DNA from 2 places in the Pseudomonas sp. S2_F03 genome. Region 1 is predicted to be linked to the other one. Evidence: riboswitches for the same ligand, from Rfam matches in the RefSeq annotation. Region 1 holds a riboswitch; the other holds the start of a gene.

Region 1 (7,156 bases):
CAAAAAACTTGCCAAACGAACGCAACACGATCAAGCCAACCTGATGAGTAAACGGTGCCAGGCTCAGCTGCGGCGTGTTGTCCATGAACGCTTCGTCCACCACCAGCCAACCACCGCGCGACGCCAGTCGAGTGTGCCAGTCGAGCAGACGGCCTGGCGTCAGGCTCAGGCCAGTCGGGTTGTTGGGGTTGACCACTACCAGCACGTCAAGGCTGTCGAGAAAGAAGTCGACTTCCTGCTCCAGCACTTCGCGCACGATATAGCCGCAGCGCCGCCAGGCTTCGGCGTGCTCGGCGTAACATGGCGACAGCACCCCGACCTTACCGGCACGGCGCAAACGCGGCAGCAGTTGGATAGCCATTTGCGAACCAGCCACCGGCAGCGCGTGCGCCGCACTGTAATAGTCGCAGGCCGCCTGCTCCAGGCCGTCATCGTTTTCCGGTAAACGGGCCCAGGCGCGCGGCTCGATATCCGGGATCGGAAAAGGCCACGGCGCCAGACCGGTGGACAGGTCGAGCCAATCGGTTTCCGCGATGCCGTATTCGAGCGCCGCCTTGCGCAACCGGCCGCCGTGCTCAAGCATAGAATTCAGCCCCCACGCAGAGAATCAGTAACCACAACCATACCCCGCGCTGGACCAATTGCCAGCCACGGTCAATGGAGTCGGCATCCGCCGGCACACCTTCGCCCAGTTGCGGACGCTGATGCAGTTCACCGTGATAAATCGCCGCTCCGCCCAACTCGACACCCAATGCACCAGCACCCGCCGCCATGACCGGGCCGGCATTCGGGCTGTCCCAGGTAGGGCCTTGCGTGCGCCAGCATTTCAACGCCAGACGGGTTTTACCCAGCAGCGCGTAGGTCAACGCCACCAGACGTGCCGGAATGTAGTTGAGGATGTCGTCGATCTTCGCCGCAGCCCAGCCGAATCGTTCAAAGCGTTCATTGCGATAACCCCACATCGCGTCCAGCGTATTGCTCAAACGGTAGAGCACCACGCCGGGCGCACCGGCCACGGCAAACCAGAACAACGCAGCGAACACCGCATCGCTGCCGTTCTCCAGCACCGATTCGGTGGCCGCGCGGGCGACTTCAGTCTTATCCAGTTCACTGGTCTGGCGGCTGACCAGATACCCGACACGCTTGCGCGCCTCTTCCAGATCATCACTGCGCAATGCCTTGGCCACCGGCTCGACGTGTTCACCGAGGCTGCGCAGACCAAGGGCACAATACAACGCAAGAATCTCGACGACCCAGCCAATATAAGGCGCCCAGGACAATGCCGTCGCCAGCAAGGTCAGCGGCAACACGGCCATCACCCACGCCGTGACGCCATGACTGCGCCAGCCGCGCCCGGCGGAATTGAAACGTTGCTCGATGCGATCGGCAAAACGACCGAACGCCACCAGCGGATGCCAGCGTTTGGGTTCACCCAGCAGCGCGTCCAGCGCAACCGCGGCGACACTCAATAACGCCACACTCATTGACTCACTCCCCAATAATTTTCATACAGCAACTCACTCAGCGGACGCGCTTGCGCCCAACCTTCGAGTACCAGCATCGGCGCCGGATAGAATTCCTTGACCGGCCCCAGGCAAAGAACCGCCAGCGGCTTGGCCCCGGCCGGCAGACCCAGCAGGTCCGCCAGCGCTTGCGGCTCGAACAGCGACACCCAGCCCATGCCCAGACCTTCCGCGCGCGCAGCCAGCCATAAGTTCTGGATGGCGCAGGACAGCGAGGCCATGTCCATTTCCGGCAAGGTGCGACGCCCGAAGATGTGGCGCTCGCGATCGTCCATCAGCGCGGCGACCAGCACTTCGGCACAGTCATTGATGCCTTCGACCTTGAGCTTCATGAATTCGTCGGTGCGCTCGCCGAGGGCTTCGGCAGTGCGCACGCGTTCTTCTTCCACCAGCAACTGGATCTTGTCGCGCAAGTCTCGGTCGCTGATGCGGATGAAACGCCAGGGCTGCATCAGGCCGACACTAGGGGCCTGATGCGCCGCTTCGAGCAGGCGTCGCAGCAGCTCGGGCTCGACCGTGCCGCCGCTGAAGTGACGCATGTCGCGGCGCTCGCCGATGGCGCGATAGACCGCTGCGCGTTCGGCATCGGAAAAAGCGTTGTCGCTCATGGCCGCTTCGCGAGCAAGTCGGCCTCAAGGTCCGGCGCAAACAGCGCGGCAATGGCCGATGGATTGGATGGAAAATAGAAGTGCACGTAAGACGCGGTCATCCGCCCCTCACGATAAACCGCCTCGGCGCCGCGACCGCCGTTCGGACTGAGGCCGCGCGCGATAGGCTCAAGCTCGGTGCTGGTCAGGGAGTGGTGATACGTGTGGCCGCGCAGCGAACCTTCAGGCAGTTCGACCGCTTGCAAAGCCAACGCGGCCAGACGCTTTTGCATCACCGCGTCCCCTTTCAACAAACCGACCAGCTCTGCACGAGTGCCCTCGACATCGGTCAACGAGTCGAGCAAGTACAGCATGCCGCCGCACTCGGCCAACAACGGTTTACCGGCCGCATGGTGCGCACGGATTGCGTTGAGCATCGGGGTGTTCTGTGACAATGCGACATGGTGCAATTCGGGATAACCGCCCGGCAGGTAGAGGCTGTCGGCGTCCGGTAATTGGCGGTCACGGATCGGCGAGAAGAACGAGAGTTCGGCGCCCATGGCTCGCAGCAAATCCAGGCTCGCGCCGTAAGTGAAGGCGAACGCTTCGTCACGGGCTACCGCAATGCGCACGCCCGCGAGCAACGGCTCGGCAACAATCACATCCGGGGCGGCAAACTCCACCGCCGGCGGCAATGCCACTTCACAGCTGCTGGCCAGCGCATCGGCTGCCGCGTCGAGCCGCAGGTCCAAATCATTCAACTCGCTGGCCTGAACCAGCCCCAGATGACGGCTCGGCAACTCGATTCCGGTTTCTCGCGACAACGCGCCATACCAACGCAAGCCTTCGGTCAGGCTGCCTTCAAGCAATTGCGCATGCCGCAGCGTGCCCACGCGGTTGGCCAATACACCGGCAAACGGCAAATCCGCTTGATAGCGCGCCAGCCCTAACGCCAGTGCACCGAAGGTCTGCGCCATGGCAGTGCCGTCGATCACCGCGAGCACCGGCACTCCGAAGTGCCGCGCCAGGTCGGCGCTGGACGGCGTGCCGTCGAACAGCCCCATGACGCCTTCGATCAGGATCAAGTCGGCTTCAGCAGCGGCTTCCCACAGCAGTCGCCGACTTTCCTGCTCGCCGACCATCCACATGTCCAATTGATACACCGGCGCACCGCTGGCGCGTTCGAGGATCATCGGGTCAAGAAAGTCCGGGCCACATTTGAACACGCGCACCTTGCGCCCCTGATTGCGATGCAAACGGGCCAGCGCGGCAGTGACGGTGGTCTTGCCCTGACCGGAAGCCGGGGCGGCAATCAGTACCGCCGGGCAACAACGTGGCTGATTCACAGCTCGACGCCTTTTTGCGCTTTGATCCCGGCCTGGAACGCGTGCTTGATCACGCCCATTTCGGTGACGGTGTCGGCCAGTTCGATCATTTCCGGCTTGGCGCCGCGACCGGTGACCACTACGTGTTGCATCGGAGGACGAGCTTGCAAGTCGCTGAGCACTTGATCGAGATCGAGATAACCGTGCTTGAGCGCGATGTTCAGCTCATCCAGCACCACCAGGCCAATGGACGGATCGCTGAGCAATTCGCGGGACACCGCCCAGGCCGCTTCGGCGGCAGCAATGTCACGCTGGCGGTCCTGGGTTTCCCAGGTAAAGCCTTCGCCCATGACATGGAAACGCACTTGCTCCGGGAAGCGGCGGAAGAACAGTTCTTCGCCGGTGCTGTTGCGCCCCTTGATGAATTGCACCACGCCGCACTGCATACCGTGCCCCATCGACCGGGCGAGCATGCCGAATGCCGAACTGCTCTTGCCTTTGCCATTGCCGGTCAGCACCAGCAACAAGCCGCACTCGTTGGGGGAATTGGCAATGCGTTCGTCGATCACGGCTTTTTTGCGCTGCATGCGCGCCAAATGGCGTTCGTCACGATCAGGGGGGGTATCGGTCATGGGGGAGCTCTCCGTTGAGGCTGGATAACGGCGGGCGGGCACAAGAATAGACGGCAAGAAGCCTGGCATCGCCCACCGTGATGCCGCTGGATGAATCAGGCCGGTCTCCGGGCTCATGAGCGGCGTGATGCCGGACTGCGCGCCTTCCCATGTCGACAATAGACACAGTGGCTCAAGGCGCAGTTTTCACTCATTTACCGTTGCGGGGGCAGCGCCGGGATCGTGACGTTTCGTCGTTTTACGATAGTCACTCACCGGCTTCCCTGTTTCACTCTGTCGGCCACTGCCACAGAGCACCTGAAACAAGCCGCGAAGGTTAGAGGGTTGGGGGTGGAGCGTCAAATGAAGACAAAGCTGCGGCGAGCGATATACTGCCGCCGATCAATTTACTGACGCCAATCTTGCACCACACTGTCAGCAGTGATATCAAAGCGCCACAAAACCCAACAACACAATTACAAGGGTGAGCAACATGCAAGGCATGATCATCAGCAATCCGAAGCTGGAATTCCTGCGGCCGGTGCTGGAGCGCTGGTTTGACTGTATCGACCGCTACAACACGGTGCGCGGTGATAACGACTCGCCATATTGGCACGATGAAAAAGCCAACCTCGGCCTGCTCTCCGCAGCAGCCTGGATGGCGGAAATGGTCACGCTGCCAAACACGTCGACGCGCAAACAGAACGAAGAAGGCGAGCGCAACGCCCGCGCCGATCTGTTTATCGCAACCGCCGAAGAGCGCGCCTACCTTCAGGCCACTCAACGCTGGCCCAAGGTCAACAGCCTGAACCTGACGCAGGCACTGCAGGACATCACCAGCGATGCCAAACGAATCAGCTACGCCAGCGACCTGAAACTTGGTTGCCTGTTCGTTGCCCCGCAAAAAGCCCAGCAAAGCGCCACCCCTGAAGAACTTCAGGACATGGTCGACGATCTGCAAAAAGAACACTGCTGTGCCGTCGCCTGGTATTTCCCCTACGCCTATCGCAAGTTGCGCAACGAAGCCGGCAACTATCACCCAGGCGTTGCCGTGTTGTTCAAGGAAGCCCGCGGCTAATCGACGGAACCATCGCACGCTGAAGCTTCTCTATGATTAAGTCAGAGCAATCATAGGGAAGACCAGCATGCGCAAGTCCCCGCTCGCTATCGTCATAGTGCTCGCCGGAGGGCTTGCCGCCTGTGGTGAGACCTCCATACTGCAAGTCTCCGACGGCACCGGCCCGTCACCCAAGCTGCCTGAACCCAACAAAACCCTGATCCCGACGGTGAATATCGCCCCGGCGATCGGCTGGCCGAAGGGCGCGAAACCTACTGCCGCTGCCGGCACTCAAGTGGCCGCCTTCGCCGAAGACCTCGATCACCCGCGCTGGCTCTACGTGCTACCCAACGGCGACGTGCTGGTAGCCGAAACCAGCGCGCCACCCAAACCCGATGACGGCAAAGGCATTCGTGGCTGGGTCATGGGCAAAGCCATGGGCCGTGCCGGCGCCAAAGTACCGAGCCCGAACCGCATCACCCTGCTGCGTGACAAGGACCACGACGGCATCGCCGAAACCCGCACGGTGTTCCTGGAAAACCTCAACTCACCCTTCGGCATGACGCTGGTCGGCAATGACCTGTACGTGGCCGACACCGACCGATTGCTGCGCTTTCACTACGAAAGCGGTGACACCGCGATCAAGTCGCCGCCTACCAAGGTGGTCGATCTGCCGGGAGGCACGCTGAATCATCACTGGACCAAAAACGTCATCGCCAGCAAGGACGGCCGCAAGCTGTACGTCACGGTGGGCTCCAACAGCAACGTCGGTGAAAACGGCCTGGATCAAGAGGTAGGTCGCGCAGCAATCTGGGAAGTGGACCGCGCCACCGGCAACCACCGGATTTTCGCTTCCGGCATTCGCAACCCGAACGGTTTGGCCTGGGAGCCCCGCAGCGGTGCATTGTGGACGGCGGTCAATGAGCGGGACGAAATCGGCAGCGACCTGGTGCCGGACTACATCACCTCGGTCAAGGATGGCGGGTTCTATGGCTGGCCGTTCAGCTACTACGGCCAACATGTCGACATTCGTGTCGAGCCACAAAACCCGAACCTGGTGGCCAAGGCCATTGCGCCGGACTACGCAGTGGGTCCGCACACGGCATCGCTGGGGCTGACGTTCGCTGAAGGCACCAGCCTGCCCGCGCAATTCAAGGAAGGGGCCTTTATCGGTCAGCACGGTTCGTGGAACCGCAAACCGCACAGCGGCTACAAAGTGATCTTCGTGCCATTCGCAGGCGGCAAACCGACCGGGAAACCGGTCGATGTACTGACCGATTTTCTCAATAAAGACGAAGAGGCCATGGGTCGGCCGGTAGGCGTCGTGATCGACCAGCAGGGTGGCTTGCTGGTGGCGGATGATGTCGGGAACAAGGTGTGGCGCGTGTCAGCCGCTAAATAACCGCAACCCTCAATTTATAGGGGGGCAGCAGCGTGACTAGGGATTGCGTGCCAAGTGCTCGGGTTGCAGAACGCGCTTGGCGCTCAGGTAAGCCCGCTGCCAATAGGCTTTGGACAAGCTGTCGAGCTTCACCGTGCCGCCCGTGGCGGGTGCATGAACGAAGCGGCCCTCGCCCACGTAAATCCCGGCATGGCTCACCTGAGAACCGCCATTGGTAGCGAAGAAGATGAGATCACCGGTTTGCAGACCTTCCTTGCCCACATTGGCGGCTTGCATGCTGATCATCTCGTGCGTGGTACGCGGCAGGGAAATGCCGGCGGCATCACGATAGACAAAGCCGATTAACCCACTGCAATCAAAACCGGAGTCCGGCGTATTGCCGCCCCAACGGTAAGGCGTGCCCACCAGGCCCAACGCGCGAAAGAGCACCTCTTCTGCTTCAGGGGAAGATGCCTGGGAGGAACCAAAGACGATCGGCGCGCGATTCACCGGCGCAGTAGGCGGTGTGCGGCTGGCGCAGGCGCTGAGCAGCGCTGCGAAGAACATGAGTGCAAGGCGGGCCGACATCGTCATAAGCAGAGCATCCTGATCTGGCTGCGGCTTTTTCCTGCTGGGAGTGCAGAAAGAAAACCGCCTGCGCGTGACGCAGGC
Region 2 (7,156 bases), 1.0 Mb from region 1:
CGCGATTACCAGGGATTTTACGCAGCGCCGGCCAATGCCAGGGTCGCCTGAGCGTATTTTTGTCGGGATATCAGCAGCTTCGCCGGCGCCTGGGCCAATTGTTCGGCCAATGCTAGGGCAGCACTTTCCGCTACGCCATAACAGCCCGTGCGCTCGAAGGCGATGTCTGAATGATGGGTGAGTTTGGTGTGATAGCAGGCCAATTGTTCACTGCTGAAAAACAACAACGGCAACTCGAGTTGTGCGGCCAGCTCGACCAGACCCGACTCGTCGCGCTTCAGGTCGATGCTGGCCAGGGCCTTTATTTCGTGAAGTCCGACTTGATGAGCCTGTAACGCCTGATCAAGCAATGCCCGCAGCGTGCTGGCGGGGCAGCCGCGCTGGCAGCCCAGGCCGACCACTAACGTCGGCGCTGTGCGGGTCTCTGTCATGCGTGGTATTGGCCATCGTTTTTGCGTCGGAACAACCAGGCACTGATCAGGCCCAAGGCCAGCCAGAACGCCACGTTGGTCAGCTGCGAAGCGATTTTGAACTGCGCTTCCAGGGCTTCCGGCGCGAGCATCGAATGCACTTCCGGCTGAGGTGCGCCGATGACATGTGGAGTGGCCAGAATCGCCGCGCCCAGCACTTTCATCAGCCAATGACGGCTGAACACGATCAGGGCGATGCCGGCTGCTGTGGACGCCGCCGTGCCGATCCACCAGATCTGCCGTTGTGCCAGATCGGCTGCGGCAGTGCCCGGCAATTCAGGTGGCAGGCCGAGGGTCGGTGCGAGGACGAACGTCGCGTAACCGGCCAAGCCCCAGAGCAGACCTTGTGCGGTGCTGTTTGGCGCCCGCAGGGTATAGAGACCGGCAAGCATCAGGGCAAAACCGACCGCGACCACCAGGTTGCCGCCGGTGGTCGACAGCACGCGCTGCCAGCCGTCTTCCGGCTCCCAGGCTTCGGCGTCGTGGGTATGAGCGGCCATGGCGCCGTCGGCGTGTTCATGGGGTTGAACCACTGCCGGCTCGGCTTTTTCGTAGGTTTCGGCCTGAAGGATCAGCGGTGCCACCCAGAAACTTTGCAGCAGGGTCAGCAACAGGGCGGCCAGCAACCCGGTGAAACCTGCGGTTTGCGCAATACGCTTGATCATTTGGGCAGGTCTCAATGGCACGGGAACGCAGAGCTGTGACGGGTATCGTGCGCGGCGTTGTGCACCGCTTCTATGTGCGAGAAACCGGCGAAATAGACAAGGCACGCGCCCAGGATCGACGCACACACGGCGGCGGTCAGGCGTTGGGTCAGGGTTGTGGTGGTGCTGGCGGTGCTGCTGGAGCCGGTGCTGGTGATGATCGACATGGCGCGCTTCCCTCTGGTCTGTCAGCGGGTGAATAGAGCGCATGGAAAACCCCTGCGATTCGGGCTCGCAGACGTTCAAACAGCGCCCGCCCACCGCGGGTTTGTTGTTCCGTGACCGTAAGGGTCACTGTGTGTTGCGGGCCGGTCTCCGGGCTCACGAGGGGCGTTGGCTTTCGCCGTGGCCTGCAAACATCACCTTCCCATGCCGAACTGCTGGCACAGTGGATTTGATGCTTCGCTCGCTTACCGTTGCGGGGGCAGCACCGGACTGACATGGCTTTGAGTAAAGCACATGATTCACCGGTTTCCCGTTTCACCCTGTGAAGGGCACCCGTAACAAGGCGTGTAGGAGAGCATGGGCGGGGGTTGGCCGTCAATTGGCAAGGGTTCTCAACACGAAAACCGAGGCGCTCCATTCGCGAGCAAGCCCGCTCCCACATTGGAACGTGGTCGAATGTGGGAGCGGGCTTGCTCGCGAAGGGCGCGCCGCCAATGTCATGTGAACATTGACCCGCCCCAGCGCGATGCGTAGCCTTGCGCTTTCGAGGTTCTTCGGCGTTTGTCGAAGCTAAGAAGGGAACGCGGTCAATGCCGCGGCTGCCCCCGCAACTGTGAACGGTTCAGTTTCTGCCATGCCACTGCATGCGCCAGCCATGGCGCGAGCGGGAAGGCGCAGCAACCGCCAGTCAATCGACTGGCCAGCCGTCAGCCAGGAGACCTGCCTCGACACAGATTCTCACTTTCAACCGGGCGGGGTGATCCGGTGGCGAACTCTTCAGGCATGCGCGTGCGCGCTGCCGGTCGTCGTCCCGTATGCCCGCCACCAAAGCCAAAGGGCATCCGATGAAAACACTGGCCAAACTCCCCGTCACCATCGTTACCGGTTTCCTCGGCTCGGGCAAAACCACGCTGCTGCGGCACATGCTCGACAACGCTCAGGGCCGTCGCATCGCGGTGATCGTCAACGAGTTTGGCGAGCTGGGTATTGACGGCGATATCCTCAAGCAATGCTCCATCGGCTGCACCGAAGAAGAAGCCAACGGTCGCGTTTATGAGTTGGCCAACGGCTGCCTGTGCTGCACGGTTCAGGAAGAATTCTTCCCGGTGATGCGCGAACTGGTTGCCCGTCGCGGCGACCTCGATCACATCCTCATCGAAACCTCGGGCCTGGCCCTGCCAAAACCGTTGGTTCAAGCCTTCCAATGGCCGGAAATCCGCAGTGCCTGCACCGTCGACGCGGTCATTACCGTCGTCGACAGCCCGGCCGTGGCCGCCGGCACCTTTGCCGCGTTCCCGGATCAGGTCGACGCCCAGCGTAAACTCGACCCGAACCTGGACCATGAATCGCCGCTGCACGAGCTGTTCGCCGACCAATTGGCCAGCGCCGACCTGGTGATCCTCAACAAGGCCGACCTGATCAGCCCTGAAGACCTGGCCCGCGTGCGCCTTGAAGTCGCTGAAGAATTGCCGCCGGCGGTCAAAGTCATCGAAGCCAGCAGCGGTCGCCTACCGCTGGACGTGCTGATCGGCCTCGGTGCCGGCTCCGAAGAGCACATTGACAGCCGTCACAGCCATCACGACCACCACCACGACGGTGATGACCATGACGACCACGATCACGATGCGTTTGACTCGATCTCCCTCGAACTGCCGCAAGCCGACGAAAGCCTGCTGCTGGATGCGCTGACCCAACTGGTGGTCAAGCACGGCATCCTGCGTGTGAAAGGCTTCGCCGCGATCCCCAACAAACCGATGCGTTTGCTGATTCAGGGCGTGGGCACGCGTTTCGACAAGCACTTTGACCGTCAGTGGGGCGCCGATGAGGCGCGGACCACGCGCTTGGTGTTGATCGGTCAAGACCTGGACGCCGCGCAACTCGAAGCGCAATTGCGCGCCGCGCTCAGCGTTTAAGCCATGCACCTGCTCAGGACCCAGCCCGGCGGTTTCGTGTCGGACGACAACATCGCCGACCTTGGACAAACCCCCGCCGAGCTGGTGATCCTGTGCAGCGGCGATTCCAGCCTGGCGCTGCTCGCAGAAGCCGCGCAGCAATTGCCCGACGACTACCCCAGCGTGCGCCTGGCCAACCCGATGCAGGTGCAAAACCATGCCTCGGTCGACCTGTATGTCGACGAAGTGCTGCGGCACGCCAAGGTGATTCTGATTTCGCTGCACGGCGGCATCGCCTATTGGCGTTACGGCATCGAGCGGCTGGTGGAGCTTTCCCAGCGGGGCGTGCAACTGATTCTGGTGCCGGGTGATGATCGCCCGGACCCGGAACTCAGCGACCTGAGCACCGTGGCGGCCGGCGATCGCGACCGGCTCTGGCAGTTTTTGCGTCAGGGCGGCATGGGCAATGCCCTGGATTTTTTCCGCTGCCTGGCCACTCAATGGCTTGGCCGCGATTACGCCTGGGCCGAGCCACAAACCCTGCCGCGCACGGCGATTTACCATCCGAAAAAAGCCCCGCAGCCCTGAAAGACTGGCAAGCCGATTGGCACGCCGATCAACCGGTGGCGGCGGTGTTGTTTTACCGCTCGCATTTGCAGGCGGCCAATACCGGTTTTATCGATGTTTTCTGCCAGCGTTTGCAGGCGGCGGGGTTAAATCCCTTGCCGATTGCCGTGGCCAGTTTGAAAGAGCCCGGCTGCCTGACGGTGGTCGAGGATTGGCTGGATGAAGTCGAGGCGGGGGTGATTTTGAACACCACCGGTTTCGCCCAATCCAGCCCCGAAGCGCCGCACCTGCGCCCGTTTCGCCGCAACATCCCGGTGATTCAGGCGATTTGCGCTCAGGACAACGAGCCAGGATGGCGCGCCAGTGAGCAGGGCCTCGGTCCGCGTGACCTGGCGATGCACATCGCATTGCCGGAACTGGACGGCCGCATCATCAGTCGCCCGATCAGCTTCAAGGACTTGGCGTGGCGCAGCGAGCGCAGTCAGTCGGACGTCGTTTGCTATCGTCCTCAACCCGAACGCATGGATTTCGTCGCCGAACTGGCGCGGCGCTGGATCGATCTGGCGCGGCTGGCGAACAGCGAAAAACGTATCGCGTTGATCCTCGCCAACTACCCGACTCGCGACGGCCGCATCGGCAATGGCGTCGGCCTCGATACCCCGGCCGCCGCGTTGAATATCTTGCGTGCGCTGCAGGTCGAGGGTTATCCGCTGTCGGCCGAGTTACCGGACAGCGGAACGGCGTTGATCCAGCAATTACTCGGCGGGGTCAGCAACGACCTCGATACCCTGGATCAGCGTCCCTGTCATCAAAGCCTCGCGCTGGACGAATACCGGCAGATGTTCGACGCCTTGCCCGAGGCCAACCGCCAAGCCGTGCTGGAACGCTGGGGCACGCCCGAAAGCGATCCGATGTGCCGTGGCGGACGAATGATGATCGCCGGCCTGCGCTTCGGCCTGACCTTCGTCGGCGTTCAGCCGGCGCGTGGTTATCAGGTGGACCCGAGCGCGGTGTATCACGACCCGGACCTGGTGCCGCCGCACGGTTATCTGGCGTTCTACTTCTGGCTGCGCAACACCTACGGCGCCCACGGCGTGATTCACGTCGGCAAGCACGGCAACCTCGAATGGTTGCCGGGCAAAGGTGTCGGACTCTCGGAAAACTGCTGGCCGGACGCATTGCTCGGGCCGCTGCCGAACATTTATCCGTTTATCGTCAATGACCCGGGCGAGGGCGCGCAGGCCAAGCGCCGCACTCAAGCGGTGATCATCGATCACCTGATGCCGCCGCTGACCCGCGCTGAAACTTACGGGCCATTGCGCAATCTCGAATTACTGGCCGACGAGTATTACGAAGCGCAACTGCTCGATCCGCGTCGTGCTCGGGAATTGCAGCGCGACATCCTGCAACTGGTGCGCGACACCCACATTGACCGTGAACTGCAACTGGACGAAAAACTCGACAGCGATGCCGACGCGGCGATCTGGTTGCCGCGTCTGGACACCTATCTGTGCGATTTGAAGGAATCGCAGATTCGCGATGGCCTGCACATCTTTGGCGAGTCACCGACCGGGCGCTTGCGCATCGACACCTTGCTGGCCTTGCTGCGGATTCCCCGTGGCGATGGTCGTGGTGCGCAATCCAGTTTGCTGCGAGCGTTGGCGAAGGCGTTCGAGCTGGGATTCGATCCTCTGGATTGTGCGTTGGCCGAGCCGTGGACCGGGCCTCGTCCAATTGAACTGCAACTGATGAACGATGAACTCTGGCGTACGGCGGGCGATACCCGTGAACGACTGGAATTGTTCGCCGCACAACTCATCTCGCAAACATTGAGCACCGAGCGCGGACTCTGTGGGAGCGAGCTTGCTCGCGATGCGGTTGAACATTCAACATTGATGTCGATTGACCCACCGCTATCGCGAGCAAGCTCGCTCCCACAGGTTCCGCGCTGGGCAGAAGTGCAAGCCATCCTCGACAGCCTGCGCGAAGTCGTCGCACCACGCCTTGACGCCTGCGGCCCAGCCGAAATGCGCGGTCTGCTCGACGCCCTGAAGGGCCGCTTCGTTCCCGCCGGCCCCAGCGGCGCACCCAGCCGCGGCCGTCTGGACGTGCTGCCTACCGGGCGCAACTTCTATTCGGTGGACGTGCGCAACCTGCCGACCACCACCGCGTGGCGCATCGGTTTCCAGTCGGCCAACCTGATCCTTGAACGACATCTGCAAGACCACGGCGATCATCTGCGCCAACTCGGTTTGTCCGTGTGGGGCACCGCGACCATGCGCACTGGCGGCGACGACATTGCCCAAGCCATGGCGCTGATGGGCGTGCGTCCGGTCTGGGCGACCGGCAGTCAGCGGGTCGACGATTTCGAGATTCTGCCGCTGAGCTTGCTCGACCGCCCGCGTGTGGACGTTACCTTGCGCGTCTCCGGTTTTTTCCGCGATGCCTTTGCCAACCTGATCCGCTTGTTCGACGCCGCGGTGCAAGCGGTCGCCGCGCTGGATGAGCCCGACGACCTGAACCCGTTGGCGGCCAAAGTGCGTGCCGAACGTGAAGCGTTGATGCAATCGGGGCTGGATGAAGACGCTGCGAATCGTCAGGCCGGTTGGCGAATTTTCGGGGCCAAACCGGGTGCGTATGGTGCCGGCGTGCAGGGCGCCATCGACGGGCGTCTGTGGCAAAGCCGCGAAGATCTGGCCGAGGTATACCTGAACTGGGGCGGCTATGCTTATGGCGGCTCCGACGAAGGTACCGCCGCTCGCGAACAATTCGCCCAGCGCCTGAGCCAGGTGCAAGCGGTGCTGCAAAACCAGGACAATCGCGAGCACGACTTGCTCGATTCCAACGATTATTACCAGTTCCAGGGCGGCATGCTCGCCGCCGTAGAAAGCCTCAGCGGTGAAGCCGCGGCCAGTTACCACGGCGATCACAGTCAACCGGACTTGCCGAAAATCCGCACCTTGAAGGAAGAGCTGAACCGGGTGATTCGTTCCCGGGCGGCCAATCCAAAGTGGATCGACGGGGTCAAGCGTCACGCCTACAAAGGCGCGTTTGAACTGGCGGCGACGGTCGACAACCTGTTTGCGTTCGACGCCACTACGCAACTGATTGACGATCACCAGTACGCGTTACTGGCCGACGCTTATTTGCTCGATCCGGCGACTCGCGATTTCGTTCGCGAGCACAACCCACATGCGTTGCGAGACATGACCGAACGGATGCTGGAAGCGCAGCAGCGAGGGATGTGGAAGGAACCGGGCGAGTATCGCGAGGCGCTGGAGAATTTGTTGTTGGATATAGAAGAAGATTCATGAGGGCATGATCGTTCCCACGCTCTGCGTGGGAATGCCTCAACGGA

Evidence for each region. Region 1 has a riboswitch for cobalamin ahead of cobO (cob(I)yrinic acid a,c-diamide adenosyltransferase). Riboswitches for the same ligand answer to the same signal wherever they lie in the genome.
Region 2: linked by a shared signal. The riboswitch ahead of cobW (cobalamin biosynthesis protein CobW) and the one ahead of cobO (cob(I)yrinic acid a,c-diamide adenosyltransferase) in region 1 are both predicted to bind cobalamin.

The regions. Positions count from the first base shown of each region.
Region 1 is NZ_CP162759.1:4,824,171-4,831,326, reverse strand. It holds gene cobD (threonine-phosphate decarboxylase CobD) at 1-583, opposite strand, end outside; gene cbiB (adenosylcobinamide-phosphate synthase CbiB) at 576-1,484, opposite strand; gene bluB (5,6-dimethylbenzimidazole synthase) at 1,481-2,131, opposite strand; gene AB4N76_RS22570 (cobyrinate a,c-diamide synthase) at 2,128-3,456, opposite strand; gene cobO (cob(I)yrinic acid a,c-diamide adenosyltransferase) at 3,453-4,067, opposite strand; cobalamin riboswitch at 4,149-4,383, opposite strand; gene AB4N76_RS22560 (hypothetical protein) at 4,540-5,124, shown strand; gene AB4N76_RS22555 (PQQ-dependent sugar dehydrogenase) at 5,192-6,505, shown strand; gene AB4N76_RS22550 (C40 family peptidase) at 6,542-7,078, opposite strand.
Region 2 is NZ_CP162759.1:5,862,835-5,869,990, forward strand. It holds gene AB4N76_RS27605 (cobalamin biosynthesis protein) at 18-431, opposite strand; gene AB4N76_RS27610 (CbtA family protein) at 428-1,135, opposite strand; gene AB4N76_RS27615 (CbtB domain-containing protein) at 1,147-1,341, opposite strand; cobalamin riboswitch at 1,464-1,691, opposite strand; cobalamin riboswitch at 1,870-2,081, shown strand; gene cobW (cobalamin biosynthesis protein CobW) at 2,185-3,252, shown strand; gene AB4N76_RS27625 (hypothetical protein) at 3,256-3,819, shown strand; gene cobN (cobaltochelatase subunit CobN) at 3,732-7,112, shown strand.